Regions from separate parts of the Pseudarthrobacter sp. PH31-O2 genome, predicted to be linked through region 2. Evidence: predicted binding sites of a transcription regulator. Region 2 holds the regulator's gene; each other region holds the start of a gene.

Evidence for each region. Region 2 encodes LexA, which represses DNA repair genes until DNA is damaged. Its sites were predicted from a motif close to TCGAACANNTGTTCGA; they were not measured.
Region 1: a site for LexA is predicted at 4,078-4,093, ahead of QMG72_RS16920 (Rv2578c family radical SAM protein). Genes of this name have one in related genera too.
Region 3: a site for LexA is predicted at 3,703-3,718, ahead of QMG72_RS02495 (DUF6504 family protein). Genes of this name have one in related genera too.

The regions. Positions count from the first base shown of each region.
Region 1 covers NZ_JASIST010000014.1:30,387-35,777, reverse strand. The annotation lists gene QMG72_RS16935 (Re/Si-specific NAD(P)(+) transhydrogenase subunit alpha) at 91-1,230, shown strand; gene QMG72_RS16930 (NAD(P) transhydrogenase subunit alpha part 2) at 1,230-1,547, shown strand; gene QMG72_RS16925 (NAD(P)(+) transhydrogenase (Re/Si-specific) subunit beta) at 1,544-2,917, shown strand; gene QMG72_RS16920 (Rv2578c family radical SAM protein) at 2,914-4,068, opposite strand; gene QMG72_RS16915 (SIMPL domain-containing protein) at 4,184-4,822, opposite strand; gene QMG72_RS16910 (hypothetical protein) at 4,824-5,255, opposite strand.
Region 2 covers NZ_JASIST010000002.1:433,245-438,635, reverse strand. The annotation lists gene hisH (imidazole glycerol phosphate synthase subunit HisH) at 1-456, opposite strand, end outside; gene hisB (imidazoleglycerol-phosphate dehydratase HisB) at 453-1,079, opposite strand; gene QMG72_RS05860 (histidinol-phosphate transaminase) at 1,144-2,262, opposite strand; gene QMG72_RS17745 (LysM peptidoglycan-binding domain-containing protein) at 2,330-2,803, opposite strand; gene lexA (transcriptional repressor LexA) at 3,146-3,892, shown strand; gene QMG72_RS05845 (ATP-dependent DNA helicase) at 4,147-5,391, opposite strand, start outside.
Region 3 covers NZ_JASIST010000001.1:546,584-551,974, reverse strand. The annotation lists gene QMG72_RS02500 (DNA polymerase III subunit alpha) at 1-3,307, opposite strand, end outside; gene QMG72_RS02495 (DUF6504 family protein) at 3,304-3,642, opposite strand; gene QMG72_RS02490 (hypothetical protein) at 3,800-4,186, shown strand; gene QMG72_RS02485 (chorismate mutase) at 4,195-4,521, opposite strand; gene QMG72_RS02480 (VOC family protein) at 4,536-4,958, shown strand; gene QMG72_RS02475 (SOS response-associated peptidase) at 5,013-5,391, opposite strand, start outside.

The DNA.
Region 1 (5,391 bases), on a different contig from region 2:
GACGCGCCGCCGATCCCCGCCTGCGGAGCCCGCCCCTCGCCAAAGGGTGAAGCGTGTGCCTACTCTGAAGCCATTCGAGAGGAGTTGCCAGTGCTGGTGGGTGTCAGGCGGGAACAACGCACGGGGGAGCGACGGGTTGCCGCGACGCCGGAGACCGTGCGCCAGCTAATGGATCTTGGCCTCGATCTGGTGGTGGAGAGCCAGGCCGGTACCGCGGCCGGGTACGGCAATGCCGCCTACGCCGCGGCGGGAGCGTCAATTGTTCCGGAGCTGACGGCAGCATCACTGGATGTCTTGCTGCACGTCCGGCCGCTTGAACCGGAGACAGCCCGGGAACTCCGCCCGGGCACGGTGACTATTGGCTTCGCCTCTCCGGGGTCGGAACTGCCCGGAGTGGACGCCCTCGCGGGCGCCGGGGTGACCTCGTTTGCGCTGGAACTGGTGCCGCGCATCTCCCGGGCCCAGTCGATGGACGCGCTCAGTTCCCAGGCGCTGGTCTCCGGCTACCGGGCGGTGCTCGAGGCCGCGGTGCGCTATCCCCGCTTCTTTCCGTTGTACATGACCGCGGCGGGGACGATCCCGCCCGCCAGGGTCCTGGTTCTGGGGGCCGGAGTCGCCGGGCTGCAGGCCATTGGTACGGCTAAACGCCTTGGGGCCAGGGTTTCGGCCAACGACATCCGGGCCGCCTCAGCGGAAGAAGTCGCCTCGATGGGTGGCACCTTCATCCAGCTCGATCTTGACGCCGCGGACGGCGGTGGCGGCTACGCCCGTGAGCTGGGCGAGGACCGGGCCATACGCCAGCGCGCCCTGCTGGCCCCGCACGTCGGGGCGGCGGATATCCTCATCACTACCGCCGCCATCCCCGGCCGCGCAGCTCCTTTGCTGGTAACTACAGAAATGGTGGGAGCCATGCGGGCCGGTTCGGTCGTTGTTGACCTTGCGGCGGAATCCGGCGGGAACGTCGAAGGAGTCATCGCCGGGCAGGACCTCCAGATCCCGGTGGACGGCGGTTCCGTTACGCTGGTGGGCCTGCAGGACGCGGCTTCCTCGATGCCCTCCGATGCTTCCCGGCTTTTCGCCCAAAACGTCGCGAACCTGCTGGCCCTGATGACCACAGAGGGAAAAGTTGTTCCGGATTTCGACGACGAAGTTGTCGCCGGCGCCTGCCTCACCCACGGCGGGGCCGTCCGGCACGCCGCCACCGCCGGCGCGCTGGAGGCACTCAGATGATGGATCCGGTCACCCTGCTGACGGTAGTGGTGCTCGCCGTCTTTGTTGGGTTCGAAGTTGTGTCGAAGGTCACCAGCAAGCTGCATACTCCGCTGATGTCCGGCGCCAACGCCATCCATGGCATCATCCTGGTTGGCGCCATCATCGTGGCCGGCCAGGCGGACGACCCCTGGCTGCTTATGGTTGCACTCCTCGCTGTGGTGCTGGCAACGTCCAATTTGGTCGGCGGATTTGTGGTAACGGACCGGATGCTCGAAATGTTCGGCAGCCGGAAACCTGTCCGGCGCAGCGACCGTCCGCGGCGGGACGGCCCATGAGCGTCCTCAGCCCGATGTGGACCTCCCTGTTTTACCTGGCGGCCGCGGTGTGTTTCATTCTTGCGCTGAAGGGCCTCAGCTCACCGCGGACCGCGCGTCGAGGCAACACGATTGGAGCGGCCGGCGCCTTCGTGGCCGTCGCCACGGTCTTTCTTTCCGCGAAACTGGCAAACATCCCGCTGATCCTCGCCGCCATCGCCGTCGGGTCTGCCATCGCCGTTCCGGTGGCCCGGCGGGTGCAGATGACCCACATGCCGCAACTGGTGGCCTTGTTCAACGGCGTCGGCGGCGGAGCTGCTGCGCTGGTGGCAGTGCTGGAACTGGGCCACAGCGGCGATTACTGGGTGCGGGTGGCCGTGGTCTTCACCATGTTGATCGGCGCTGTGTCTTTTGCCGGCTCAGCCGTGACTGTGGGCAAGCTCCAGGAGCTGATCAGCACCCGTCCGCTGCTGTTCCCGGGTATGCCGGCGGTGATGGGCGCCGTGGTGCTGGGCGCCGTCACCGCCGGCACCCTTGTGGTCGGTTCGGGTTCAACCGGCTGGGCGGCCGCGCTGCTGGCAGTGGGCCTGGCCGGGGGACTCCTGCTGGTGCTGCCCGTCGGCGGGGCCGACGTGCCAATAGTCATTTCGTTGCTGAACGCCTTTACCGGCCTCGCGGTTGCAGCATCCGGCATTGTGCTTGGCAACGTCCTGCTGGTGGTGGCCGGCACCCTGGTGGGGGCCAGCGGCACCCTGCTGACCAAGGCGATGGCCGCCGCGATGGGCCGGGGCGTCGCCGGCATTATATTCGGGGCCTTCCGGGGCGGGTCGACGGCGGGATCCACAGTGCAGAGCGACCGCCCGGTGCGCTCGTCCTCGCCCGAAGACGTCGCGGTCCAGCTTGGCTACGCCCAGCGGGTCGTGATCGTGCCCGGCTACGGACTCGCCGTCGCCCAGGGCCAACACACGATCGCCGAGCTTGCCACGGCCCTGGCGGCCCGCGGCGTTGAAGTGGTTTTTGCCATCCACCCGGTGGCCGGGCGGATGCCGGGCCACATGAATGTGTTGCTCGCGGAAGCAAACGTTCCATACGAGGCGTTAAAAGAGCTGGCAGAAGCCAACCCGGAGTTCCCGAACACCGACGTCGCCCTGGTTGTGGGCGCTAACGACGTTGTTAACCCTGCCGCCAAATCCACGCCCGGGGCGCCGATCTACGGGATGCCCATCCTGGAGGTTTCGCTGGCCGGGCAGGTGGTGTTCCTCAAACGCTCGATGCGGCCGGGTTTCGCCGGGATTGAGAACGAGCTGCTCTTTGATGCCAAAACGACGCTGCTCTTTGGAGACGCCAAGGACTCACTCACCCGGATCCTGGGCGCCGTGAAGGAACTCTAGAACAAGGTAGCCTGTGCAGCCGGCGTTGCTGACCGCTGGCCGGCGGCGACGGCTGCCGGTTCGGGGAGGCTCCCCTCGGGATACTGCGCTTCCTCGTCCCTGGGGTCACGGCTGCCGGGATCGTCGTTGAGGTCCCGGTGGCTGAAGCCCTGCGAGCCGGAGAACCCATGCCTGGCCTTGAAATACCGAATGCGGCCGGAGAGCCAGTCGCGGTACTCCTTGGCGGCGTAGGAACCGGTGCCGTAGAGCCGGCGGTACCTGCCGGCAAGCTGGGGGTGTTCCTTGGCGACCCACTGCATAAACCATTCCCGGGTGCCGGGCTTGAGGTATAGCGCCCCGGCCGTGACTCCGGTGGCGCCCGCCGAGGCCAGCGAAGCGAACAGGGAATCGAGGGCCTCGTCGCTGTCCGAGAGCCACGGCAGGATGGGCATAGCCATTACGCCGCAGGGCAGTCCGGCCTCCCGGAGCCGGGTAATCAGCTTCAGGCGGGCCCGGGGCCCGGGCGTACCGGGCTCGACTGCTTCGGCGAGGCGCTCGTCCGTCATCGCCAGTGAGATGCCCACGCCGACCGGGACCTGCGCAGCCGCATGCTTCAGCAGCGGGATGTCCCGGGCCAGCAAGGTGCCCTTCGTCAGGATTGACAGCGGAGTCCCGGAATCGGCGAGGGCACCTATGATCCCGGGCATCAGCCGGTACCGGCCTTCGGCCCGTTGGTAGGGATCGGTGTTGGTACCGAGAGCCACGTGCTGCCGGGCCCAGGAGGGCTTGGCCAATTCCCGGCGCAGGACCTCCGCGGCGTTGATTTTCACTACCACCTGGCTGTCAAAGTCCAGTCCGGCGTCGAAATCGAGGTAGGTGTGGCTTTTCCGGGCGAAACAGTAGACACACGCGTGGCTGCAGCCACGGTACGGGTTGATGGTCCATTCGAACGGCATTCGGGAACCGGCGGCCACTTTGTTGAGCACCGATTTAGCGGTGACCTCATGGAACGTGACGCCGGCGAATTCGGGGGTGGTCACGGAACGCACCAGCCCGAGCAGGGGCAGCAGGGCATCGGCGGCGGCCGGGGACCCGCCGGCGGCAACTGTGCCCTGCCCGGCGGCCGCCCAGTCTTCCGACGCCGGATTAAGTGCTTGCGCGTCCCATCTCATGGTTTCCATTCGAAGGTATGTTCGAGTTTAAGTCAAGGAGCCCCGCTGTATCCGGACGCCAGCGCGCCGTTGCAGTCCACCGCCGCCGGCCCGCACCGCTGCGCCCGTGGCAGGCTTAGCCGTGCAGCTCCCACACAACGCCGACCGTTGCGGTGACGGACGATTCTCCGGCCTCGACAGTAAGCGATTCCACCGCGGCGGCCCGCTGCATCGCCGCCCCGGGGAGTGGGGCTGCATGTCCGGACTGCTGGGTGAGCGAGATGACCTGTCCCAGCGACGTCCCGGCGAGCGAGGCGAAGTGCCCGGCCGTTGTGCGGGCGTCCAGCCAGGCGGCCTCACGGGCGCGGGCGTAGACGCCGGCGGGATCGGCGAAGCCGAGCTCCAGGCCGTTGAGCCGGACATCGTTGCCGCCGGCCGATACGGCCGCGGCGATGACCGCCGACGACGTTCCCAGCTCCCTGAGCCGGACACTCAGGACGCTGGACGCCAGGTAGCCGGCCACGACCTGGCCCCGGCCCTCCTGCCAGTTCACCTCGGCACGGACATTGAGCCCCGACGTGGTGATGTCCGGGTCCGCCACGCCGTACGAGCGCAGTGCCTCCGTGATCGCTGCCAGGACCCGGCCGGCGTCGCCGTACGCGGCGCCGACGCCCTCCCGGTGGCACTCGACCCCTATCGAAAGGGTAAGCATGTCGGGTTCGGCTTCCGCGCTGCCGGATCCGGTGACGGAGATGGTCCTGGGACTGTCGGTCATGTTATGCCTCGTTCTGTTCGGGGGCCGCCTGGGTTGGCTCCGGGTAGCCGCCGGCCAGCAGCCCGGCGTGCCGTTCGAAGACATTACCCGAGCCGGGGTTGCCGGTCCGGAGCTGGGACCAGGCTGCTGCCAGGAAATACAACGGCAGGAAAGGCAGGCCCAGGCAGCACGCGTACTGGGTGCTGTGGCGCTCCTCGTGCCCGAGCAGTTCCGGATTGGCGAGGGCGTTGCCGGGTCCGGCGCGGAAGAGCACCACATTGCCGACCGTAAAGGCCCCGGCCATTGGCCGCCGCCAGTGGTAGCCGGTGGCAAGCAGCAGCCCGCGGGGTCCACGGCGGACCGGGGCGCGGGCGCAGCCGGCGAGCAACAAGCCCAACGGGGTTGTTGCATTCAATACATTGGCCAGCTGCCGCAGCCGTTGTCCGGGCGTCATAAGGCCATGCTAGCCGGGACCCAGGTTCGGGCACCTGAGTGCGTTCAACTAGACTGTTGGGAAGTGTCCGCCGGAGTGATTTTGGCGGGCCCTGCCCTTTGTCAACGCGCCGGTACCTGCTCCTGTTGAAGGTCCT
Region 2 (5,391 bases):
CGGAACGGAAACCGTGTTCCAGCCCATGTGCGGTACCACGTCGGCGGGGAGGAGCTCGACCTTCCCCGGCCACTCCCCCATGCCTTCGACTTCGGTGCCGTGCTCGACGCCGGCTTCGAAGAGGACCTGGAGGCCAACGCAGATGGCAAGCACCGGGCGGCCCCCGGCGACGCGCCGGCCGATCATCCGGATGGCGTCCACGGCTTTGAGTTCGCGCATCACCGTTTCAAACGCGCCCACGCCGGGGACCACGAGACCATCGGCGTTGAGCACATCGTCCGGCTTGGAACTGAGGATAACCTCGGCGCCGGCCCGTTCGAGCGCGCGGACGGCAGAACGGATGTTTCCCGATCCGTAGTCGAGCACCGTGACTGTTGGCTTGCCCTCGGGCGACGCTGGCTTCCTGCCGGCATCCGGGTTGGTGATGGCGCCGTCCTTCAGCACTTTGCCGGTCACAGGGCACCCTTGGTCGAAGGGATGCCTTCGACGCGCGGATCAGGCTCAATGGCCGCACGCAGGGCCCGGGCAAAGGCTTTGAACTGGGCTTCAACGATGTGGTGCGGATCCCGGCCTGCGGTGACGTTCATGTGCAGGCAGATCCCTGCGTGCAGGGTGATCGCTTCGAACACATGGCGGGTCAGGGAACCGGTGAAGTGTCCACCGATCAGGTGGTATTCCTGGCCGGCAGGCTCGCCGCCGTGGACGAGGTACGGGCGGCCGGAAACATCCACCACGGCGTGCGCAAGCGCCTCGTCGAGGGGGACGGTTGCTTCGCCGAAGCGCCGGATCCCGGCTTTGTTGCCGAGGGCGGTGCGCAGGACCTCGCCGAAGGTGATGGCGACGTCCTCGACCGTGTGGTGGACGTCGATGTGTGTGTCCCCGGTGGCCTTGACTGTTATGTCGATCAGGGAGTGCTTGCTCAACGCCGTCAGCATGTGGTCATAAAACGGGACCGAGGTGCTGATGTCCGAGACGCCGGTTCCGTCCAGGTTGATCTCGACAAGTACGGAAGATTCGCTGGTGGTCCGTTCCATGCGTGCGGTCCGGCCCTCGGTAGCGGTTGATCCGGGGATGCTCATGTGGGTGTCCTTTGGATGACGACGGTGCCCGGTATGCAGGCAGTGTGGATGTCCGGTGTTAAGTCTAGGCGGGCGGCGCTGCGCGGCCGGCCAGGAGTCGCTCGAGGGCTTCGAGGAAGGCTGTGGTTTCCGTCTCAGTGCCCGCAGTGACCCGCAGATGCCCGGGAATGCCAACGTCCCGAATGAGCACACCCGCGTCCAGCAGCCCCTGCCAGACCTCGTGCGGACTGTCGAGACCGCCAAAAAAGACGTAGTTCGAATCAGAGGCAGCAGGCTTGAGGCCCATACGCTGCAACTCGGCAACTATCCTGTCCCGCTGCCGCTTGATGTCCTCAACATCTGCCATCAGGGCGACCCGGTGCCGCAGGGCGGCCAAGGCTGTTGCCTGGGTGATCGCCGAAAGGTGGTACGGAAGCCGCACCAGCCGCAGGGCATCGGTGACCTCCGGCGCGGCCGCCATGTAGCCAACGCGGGCACCGGCCAGGGCAAAAGCCTTGCTCATGGTGCGCGAGACGATCAGGCGCTCCCGCCCGGGCAGGAGGGTGAGGGCGCTCGGTGTGCCGTCGTGGGCGAACTCGTGGTAGGCCTCGTCGACGATCACTATCGTCTGGCTGGCTTCGCCGGCCTCGTAAACGGCCTCCACCACGTCCAGGCCCAGCCCCGTGCCGGTGGGGTTGTTCGGGGAACACAGGAAGACGATATTCGGCTGCAGTTCCCGGACCTGACGGGCGGCCGAGCCGGCGCTCAGGCCGTAGTCCCCGGCGCGGACTCCCGTGATGTATCCGGTGTCCGTTCCGGCGGCCAGCAGCGGATACATGGAGTACGTGGGAGGGAAACCAAGGGCAGTGCGCCCCGGACCGCCGAAGGCCTGGAGGATCTGCTGCAGCACCTCGTTGGAACCGTTTGCCGCCCAGATGTTCTCCGCACCCAGCCCGTGGCCCAAATATTCCGCAAGGGCTTCGCGCAGATCCGTAAACTCGCGGTCCGGATAGCGGTTCAGGCCAGCGGCAGCAACGGTAACCGCCTCCGAGATCGCGGCCAGCACATCGGCCGGGACACCGTGGGTGTTTTCATTGACGTTCAGCAGGATGGGAACGTCAAGCTGCGGCGCACCGTAGGGCGTCAGTCCGCGAAGATTGGTCCGGAGGGGAAGTCGGTTCAGGCGCTCTAACTGGTCAGTCACCTCACTAGTTTAAGTGAGATCGCCGCGGGCCCGGAAACTGTGACACCTGACCGACCGCTCAACGGCCCTACGTGGACGGAATGAAAAGGGCCTGGCCCGGCACCACGCGTGCGGCTCCGAGGTTGTTCAGCTCGATGATGTCGGCAACGACGTCGCGGGGGTCGCGGCCGGGCACCACGGCGGCGGCAATGGCCCAGAGCGACTCCCCCGGCTGCACCGTCACGGTGACAGTTGGTGTGGGTGACAACTCACCGGTGGACTCTGCCGCTTTGGCGGGCGCGTTGAGGAAGCCGCTCAGGGTCAAAATCAGTGCGGCCAGCAGCATCAGCGGCACGCCGATAAAAACAAGGCGCCCCCGGCGGGTGAGCTTCAGCGGCGCCTGCCGGGCGCGCGGCCCGCGGACAGCGGCGAGCTGCCGGCTGCCGGGGCTGTCCTGCACGGCAGGGGCGGACCCGCCGCCGGGTGCGCCGGCGTCGGGCCGGCCGTAGTTGCCGAATGCGTCGCGGCCGAAAGTGTCGTGAAACGCGCTTGATGCTGACATGAACTGAGCCCTTCCTGGACCATACTGTGCCGCCCGGCGCACTCCACATACGTGCCGCCAACCGGCCTAACTTTCGAACAAACAACCGAACGCCATGCCCTGCACGGGCAACTAAGTAATAGAACACATGTTCGAATCTTGCTAGTTCTGTTTTAGCACTTATGAACGAACATTGTCGAGACTCGCTAGAACAAATGTTTGAAAAAGCGGTGTGGCTGGCCTAGGTTTGACTCAAAGAACAACCACTTCTGCAGTTGATCAGCAGGGTCTGACATTTCAGGCCGGAAGTTCCCGGCAGCCGCAGCCACGGCAGCCGGGCGGAACGGAAAGGCGTTGGCGAACATGGCAGCACAAGCCACTGGCGGCAGGGCCACCCAGCGGGGCCCGCAGGCGGCCCGGCCACCGAAGAGCCTTACCGTTCGGCAAAAGAAGATTCTGGAAACTATCCAGCGTTCCGTGACGGACAACGGCTACCCGCCGTCAATGCGCGAGATCGGCGACACGGTAGGACTGGCCAGCCTCTCCAGCGTCACCCACCAGCTCGCACAACTGGAAAAGCTGGGTTACCTGCGGCGCGACCCGAAGCGCCCGCGTGCCATGGAAGTGCTGATGCCGCTGACCCTCGATGAGGGAAGCGCAAAGATCCCAGCCGCCAAGGCCGGCGGGCTGCGGACCGTGGGCGGGCTGTCCATGTCCGAGCTGAGCAGTGCCACCGACACCGCCATGGTGCCGCTGGTGGGCCGGATCGCGGCCGGCGGTCCGATCCTGGCTGATCAGGTCGTTGAGGACGTGATGCCGTTGCCCCGCCAGCTGGTGGGCCACGGCGAGCTGTTTATGCTCAAGGTCGCCGGGGATTCCATGATCGATGCAGCCATCTGCGACGGCGACTGGGTGGTGGTGCGCCAGCAGGGTGACGCCGTCAACGGAGACATCGTGGCGGCGCTGCTGGACGACGAGGCCACTGTTAAAACCTTCCGCCAGCGCGACGGCCACACCTGGCTGCTGCCGCAGAACACGCAGTACGAGCCCATCCTCGGCGACCACGCCGTCATTATGGGCAAAGTCGTCTCGGTACTGCGCTCGCTGTAGCCCGCGTTGGTGCCGGCTTGATCCGGCCAGGACCCGGCGGGCCGGTAGCCCGGCCGCGGCCTTATGCCCCCCGGCACGTTCGACCCGGTTCCCTGCCCGCCTTAGGTTCCCTGGCCCCTGATGTTCCCTGCGCCCCTTAGGTTCCCTGGCCCCTGCTGGAGGGCCGGCGGCGGGAATGCCGAGGGTCCGGTGCTGCAGCCCTGGCACGGTTCAAGGAACCGGGCGGGAGCACCAAAGCACTGCAAAACGTCCCGTCAGCGGCCGCTAGCGGGCTGCCCGGATTCCTTCCCAAGCCGTTCCAGGGCAGCCATGGCGACCACGGGATCGGTGGTGGGCCAAAATGGCGGCAACGCCGCCCGGAGGAATCCGCCATAGCGTTCGGTGGACAGCCGTGAATCCAGCACAGCCACCACTCCCCTGTCCGTGGTGGTCCGGATCAGCCGGCCGGCGCCCTGGGCCAGGCGGATGGCGGCGTGGGTCGCGGAAACGCTCATAAAGCCGTTGCCTCCGGCCTGTGCCACGGCGCGGGACCGGGCAGTCATCAGCGGGTCGTCGGGACGCGGAAACGGAATCCGGTCGATCACCACGAGGCGGCAGGAGGCGCCGGGCACGTCGACACCCTGCCACAGGGACATGGTGCCAAAGAGGCAGGTGTCCGGTTCATCGGCGAACTGTTTTACAAGCGCGGTCATGGTCGAGTCGCCCTGGCAGAGGATGCTGACGTCCAGCCGCGGCCGCATCGCCTCGGCTGCGTCCTCGGCGGCGCGGCGGGACGAAAACAGGCACAGCGCCCCGCCGCCGGAGGCGCGGATGAGCTTCTCGAGTTCGTCGAGGGCTTCCGGGGACGTGCCGCGGCCGGGCTTGGGCAGGTGCTTGGCGACGTAGAGAATGCCCTGTTTGGGGTATTCGAAGGGCGAGCCGACGTCGACGCCGGTCCAGCTGGGTGCCCCGGGGCCGACCAGGCCCAGGCCGCCGGCGGCGGGTTCGAACGCGGAGCCGATCGCCAGGGTCGCGGAGGTCAGGATCACAGTGTGGTCCGCGAAGAGGCCCTCACGGAGCCGGCCGGCGACACTGAGCGGAGCGATGTTGACCAGGGCGGGCGCGGACTCTTCGGGCTGGGAGTAGCCCTGCTGCGGGTCAAAGGTGCTGTTGCGGGAAAACCAGACCACTTCACGGTTTTCCCGCGCCGCCAGCAGCCGTTCGCAAAGCTCCAGGATCACCATCAGGCGCGAGCGCGCCAGCTGGCGGCCGCCGTCGGCCGTGTTGGCGCTGTCCCCCTTGGAATCCGAGAGGGCCGCGCGGCACGCGTCCCGCAACTGGTCGACACAGTCCAGCTGTTCACTGTTTAGCCCGTTCGGCATCAGCCCGCCGGGGACGCCCTCAATGGCAAGTTCCAGGTTGGCGGCGGCGTTGTTCAGCGCGTCCACCGTAATGCCGGTGTGCTTCCGGGCCCCGGACGCGGCGGCGTGCACCATCGCGACGGAGAGCTGGCCGGAGAC
Region 3 (5,391 bases), on a different contig from region 2:
TCAGCAACAACCGGGTGCCGAACAGCAGCGGGCCTGTAAGCTCCTGGGCTTCATGGAAGAATACCGAGTCCACACAGCCCGTGCCGTCGTCGATGCTGATGAACACCACGCGCCGGCCTCCCCGCATGGGAGGGGTCTGGGTGGCGACCCGTACCCCCGCGACCAGCACCTCGGTGCCGTTGCGCAACCCCAGCAGCTTGTCCGCGGTGGTGACGCCGAGCCGGTCCAGCATCGGCCGGTGGCTTGCCATCAAGTGGTCGCTGACATCCACGGCCATCAGGTCCAGTTCGGCCCTGACGGTGTCCACCAGGGTCGGCGCAGGCAGCCCGGCCTTGAGGTTTTTCAACTCGACATCACCCAGCGGCAGGGACAGCTGACCATCGATCACGTCGATGCCTTTGCGGTGCGGCCGGCTTTGCAGGGCCTGCAGGTGATGGACCAAGTCCGCCCGGTTCGCGGCCCCGCCGGCGGCCCGGTGCAGGGAATCGAAAGCACCGAGCTGCGCCAGCCGCTGGATGCTGGGCCTGCTCAGCCGGGACCTGGCCCGCAGGTCCGCGAGCGAATCATAGGGCTGTCCGGCCACGATCCGTTTCAGCTCGGACCCGGAGAGTCCATAGATGCCGTTCAGGCTCAGCCGGATACCCAGTCTGCCGCGGTCCTGACCGGTATCCACACGTTCCACCCGGTACTCGGCGTGACTCCGGTTGATGTCCAGGGGCAGGATCGGGATTCCCAGCCGCCGGGCCTCGGCCACCAGGAGCCGCTTGGGATACATGCCCGGATCGTGCTCCCACAGTCCGGCGAGGAACGCCTCCGGGTGGTGGGCCTTCAGCCAGGCCGACTGGTAGGTGGGTACGGCAAAAGCAGCGCCGTGGGCTTTGCAGAACCCAAAGCTTCCGAAGGCCTTGAGCGTTCCCCAGACCTTGTCCACCACTGCGGGGCTGTACCCCCGGGCGCGGGCTTCCTTCCGGAAGAACTCCTCCACCTTTCCTTCGAGTACATCGTTGCCGAGGGCGCGGCGGAATTCGTCGGCCCGCGCCAGCCCGCATCCGGTCATCACGTCGAAGGTCTTGAGGATCTGCTCATGGAACACCGTGACGCCGTGAGTCTCCTTGAGGACGGGTTTAAGGTCCGGGTGCGGGTAGACCTCGGGTGCAAATCCATGCCGGTACTCCAGGAAAGGCCGGACCATATCCGATTTCATCGGACCAGGCCGGAACAGGGAGATATCGATGATCAGGTCATTGAACTCCCTGGGCGCGAGCTTCCCGATCAGCTCCCGCTGACCGGGTGACTCGATCTGGAAACAGCCCAGGGTATGGGTACTGCGGATCAGTTCATAGGTGGGTTCGTCGTCGAGCGGCACGGCGTTGAGGTCGATCTGGCCGTCCTCGGCGATGTAGTCCGGCCCGGTCCCGTCAGGCCCTGCCGGATGTGCGCCTGCGGCGACCACCTCGGCTTTGGAGGGATGGAGCCGGATCACTTCGCGGACGGCGAAGGCCATGGCGCTTTGCATCCGGACACCCAGGACGTCGAGTTTGAGCATGCCCATCGGGTCCATGTCGTGCTTGTCGAACTGGCTCATCGGCAGACCCAGCCCGCTGGGCTGGACAGGCGTCCGGTCCAGCAGGGTCGCATCCCCCAGGATCACCCCGCAAGGGTGCATGGAGATATGGCGCGGCAGCCGGTCCAGCCGTTCGGTGAGGTCCACCAGCAGATCCAGCTGCTGGTTCCCGCTGAAGTCGCGCTGTCCCACCCGGCCGGCGAATTCCTTCAGCTCAGGCTTCTCCACGAGCGCTTCACGGAAGTTCCGGGCTGAAAATCGCCACAACTGCTTGGCGATGTCCCCAATCTCGCCTTCCTCCATGCCCAGTGCCAGGCCGGCGTCGCGCACGGCACCGCGAGCGCGGTAGCCGTTTTGCATACTCATCAGGGTGACGCGCTCGGACCCGAAGCGCTCAAAGATCTTCCGGTACACGTTGTGCCGTTCAGCACTTTCGACGTCGATGTCGATATCCGGCAGGGTGGCACGGTCCCGGGAGAGAAAGCGTTCGAAGATCAGGTCGTGCTGGAGCGGGTTTACCTGGCTGACGTCGATCAGATAATTGACCAGGCTGGAGGCCCCCGAGCCTCGGGCTGCTGCCCGTACCCCCATGTCCAGGATCATCCGGGACACCTCGGCCACGGTCAGGAAGTACGCGGCGAAGCCCAGGTTGTCGATGATTCCCAGCTCATGCTCCAGCCGCGAACGCAGCTCCCCGGCAGCTTTGCCGGTGATCCCCGGGAACCGCCTGCCGATGCCGGCCTCGCAGCGCAGGATGAGTTCGGCGAGGGGATCCCCGGCGATTCCGATCACTGTGGCCTCCGGCACCACGGGCTGTTTCCAGCCCATGTCCGTTACCGGGTCCATCCTGCAGCGGTCCGCGAGCGCCTCGGTCTGCGCCATCAGGCTTTTGAGGTCGGCAGCGCCGTATCCGGCGGCGTGCATGATCTCCTTGCCCAACTGCAGCATCTGGCCCGAGGATTTCAGCCAGCCCTGCCCGTTGGGCTGAAGCAACGGGGCAGCGGAAAGCTCGGGCAACGATTTCAGCGTGCGGGCGGAATCCAGCACGTCCGCGGTGGCCGCCCCGTCTTCGGCGACGTAACGCACGGCGTTGCTCAATACAGCGGGAACCCCGTGCTCAGCGGCAAGCTTGAGCATCCGTACAGCGTGGGCGGTGCTCAGCGGTTCCCCGGGCGGACTGAGCTGGCTGACCACCTCGGCGGCGATTGTTCCCGGGGGCATGGCATCGAGCCAGCGTTTGAACAGGGTGCGGGGGCGCAGGTAGCGCCTCCCGCCCATGGCACGTCCCACGTCGGAGTCCGGGCCGATCAGCACGGTCAACACCGGCTTGAGCGTTTCCGGGTGCAGGGTCCGGGAGGCCAGCTCGGACCTGGTCACCGCGACCGGCACCGCTCCCCCGGCCTTGCCCGTGGTGCGGGCATGCGCATCGGAGATCAGCCGGCACAGCGCACGGTAGCCCGCACCGCTGTTGTTCCCGTGGGCCAGCACAACCACACGTCCCGCTACCTCGGTGCGGAGGTCGCCGTCGTCGTCAAAGACCGCAAGTTCCACGCCGGCAATCGGATCAAGTCCCGCAGCCATGCAGGCCTTGAGGTGTTTGACTGTTCCATAGAGGCCGTCACGGTCCGTGCAGGCGAGCGCCGTCGCGCCGTCCGCGGCAGCGGCGGCGGCCAGCTCATCCGGCCAGGAGACCCCGTAGTGGGCGCTGAAGGCGGTGGAAACATGGAGATGCGTAAAGCTCATGCTGATTCGGGCGCAAGGAACGGACGCAGGGCGTCGTGGATCCGCAGCAGGCGCCAGCGTCCGCTGCCCACATGCCGGGTGAGGTCAAGGGTGAGGCTGTCGGTGTCGGTGTCGGTGGAATCTGCCGGGCGCACCTGCACCCGCCAGATCTCGTGATCCACCAGCCCGGGACCGCTCCCCAGCGGTGCCCGCTGTTCCTCAGCCCACCATTGACGCCGCTCGTACCAGCGGACCGGTTCCGCACAAAGGATGTAGTGGCGGCCGGCCCAGCCGAGCGTCAAAGGCTCGCCCGAAGGGGTGCAGACGACGTCCACGGTCTCGCTGAACATACCCACTGCGCCTCCCGGACCACACCATGTGAAAAAACGACCGGTAGAAAAACGATCGGCAACTATTCGAACATATATTCGAACAACTCCAGTCTACGACGGTCCTTCGGCAAAACCTAGGTCAGGGGTGGACGGACGTACGCGCAGGTAGCAGGATTGAGCCATGAGCTCCCATAACGCACTTCTGAAACACGTCAGCATCGCCGCCGAGGACACGTCCCTGGTGGCGAAGTTCGATATAGACGGAAACATCCCCGGCCAGGGCGCTTATGTGGTGGGGCTCGTCGCGGCAACACCGGATCATTCCCACCAGCGAAGGATGGGGATCGAGTTTATGAACGGGGAGGCGGTGTCCTTCTACTGCTTCAGCCATGACGGTACGGAGGAGAACTTTGACCTTAAGGGTGTCGACCACTCCGGAAACACCATCACCGGGCATTTCCCGCTCAGCACTGTCATGGGCCTGGCCAAGGGCCACCTGATGACGGCATTCAGCGACTGTGACGGCCGGGAGTACCAGTCAAACGTTGCGGTAGAGGAAGCCCTCTAAGCCGCCCGTCAGGAGCTGGCTTTGTAAACCTCCAGCTCGAGCGTGATAAAAGCATCGACCATGGCCCGGTAGGTTTTTTCGATGAGGTCGACGTCGATGTCCTTCTGCTGGGCCGTGGTGCGGACGTGTTCGATCACCCGCTCCACGCGTCCGGGGGCCCGCACCTCGGCGCTGTCCGCTTTGAGGGTTCCGGCGATCCGGATCAGGCGCTCGCGGCGGCCGATCAGGGACACGATCTGTTCGTCCACCTCGTCAACCGCCACCCGGACAGCCGCGAGCTGTTCCCGGTCGGCTTTGGCAGCTTTATCGTTTTCGTGATTTGTGGACATGTCCATGACAGTATCGAAAGATGCAGCCACGAGTCGATTTAATTTCACTGGGTGTCCGCAGCGTTGGCGCCTCCCGTAGTTTCTACGTCGATGGCCTGGGTTGGCCCGTCCACCGAGAAGTCCGCGGCGAGGTTCTGTTCATCCAGGCCAACCACGGGCTCATCCTCTCGCTCTGGGACGCCGGCCAGATGCAGGCAGAAGCCGGCACCGATCCACCCGCCGGCATTCCCTGCATCACATTGAGCCACAACCTGGCCAGCGCCGCGGAAGTGGACTGGGTGATGGCGGAAGCCGAATCCGCCGGAGCGGCCGTTATCGCGGCGGCCAAGACCCAGCCCTGGGGCGGCTATACCGGCTACTTCGCCGACCCCGACGGCTACCGCTGGGAAGTTGCCTTCAATCCCAGCTGGGCGGTCGACGGCGGCGGGAAGGTGACACTCTGAACCGGCCACCCCGCGTGCCCGCCGCAGCACTGCAGCACGGCTGTGTGCGCATCCCTAGAACAGGCTTCCCACCGGCCGGATCAGCTCCGGGGAATCATTTTTGACATTCCCGACCGCGGTACCCACGGCGTCGATCGTCCAGCCCTCCGCAACGTCGTGCGCGCCCGCCCGGACCAGATCGACCAGCCCTGCGGCATCGTCGGCCTGCGGATCCAGCCACGCCTGCAGCGTCGTCCGGTCCATTGGCAGCGGAACCCGGTCGTGCAGGGCCGTGAGCTCGGCCAGCATCCCCCCGGCATAACCCTCCGGCGGCGCGTCGGTAGTCATGATCGACGTCGAGAGCAGCCAGCGTTCCGGGTCATCGTCGGCCTTGGCGGGGTCTTTCCACCATTCGTAGAGACCGGCGAAAACTATCGGATGGCCGTCCTTCGGG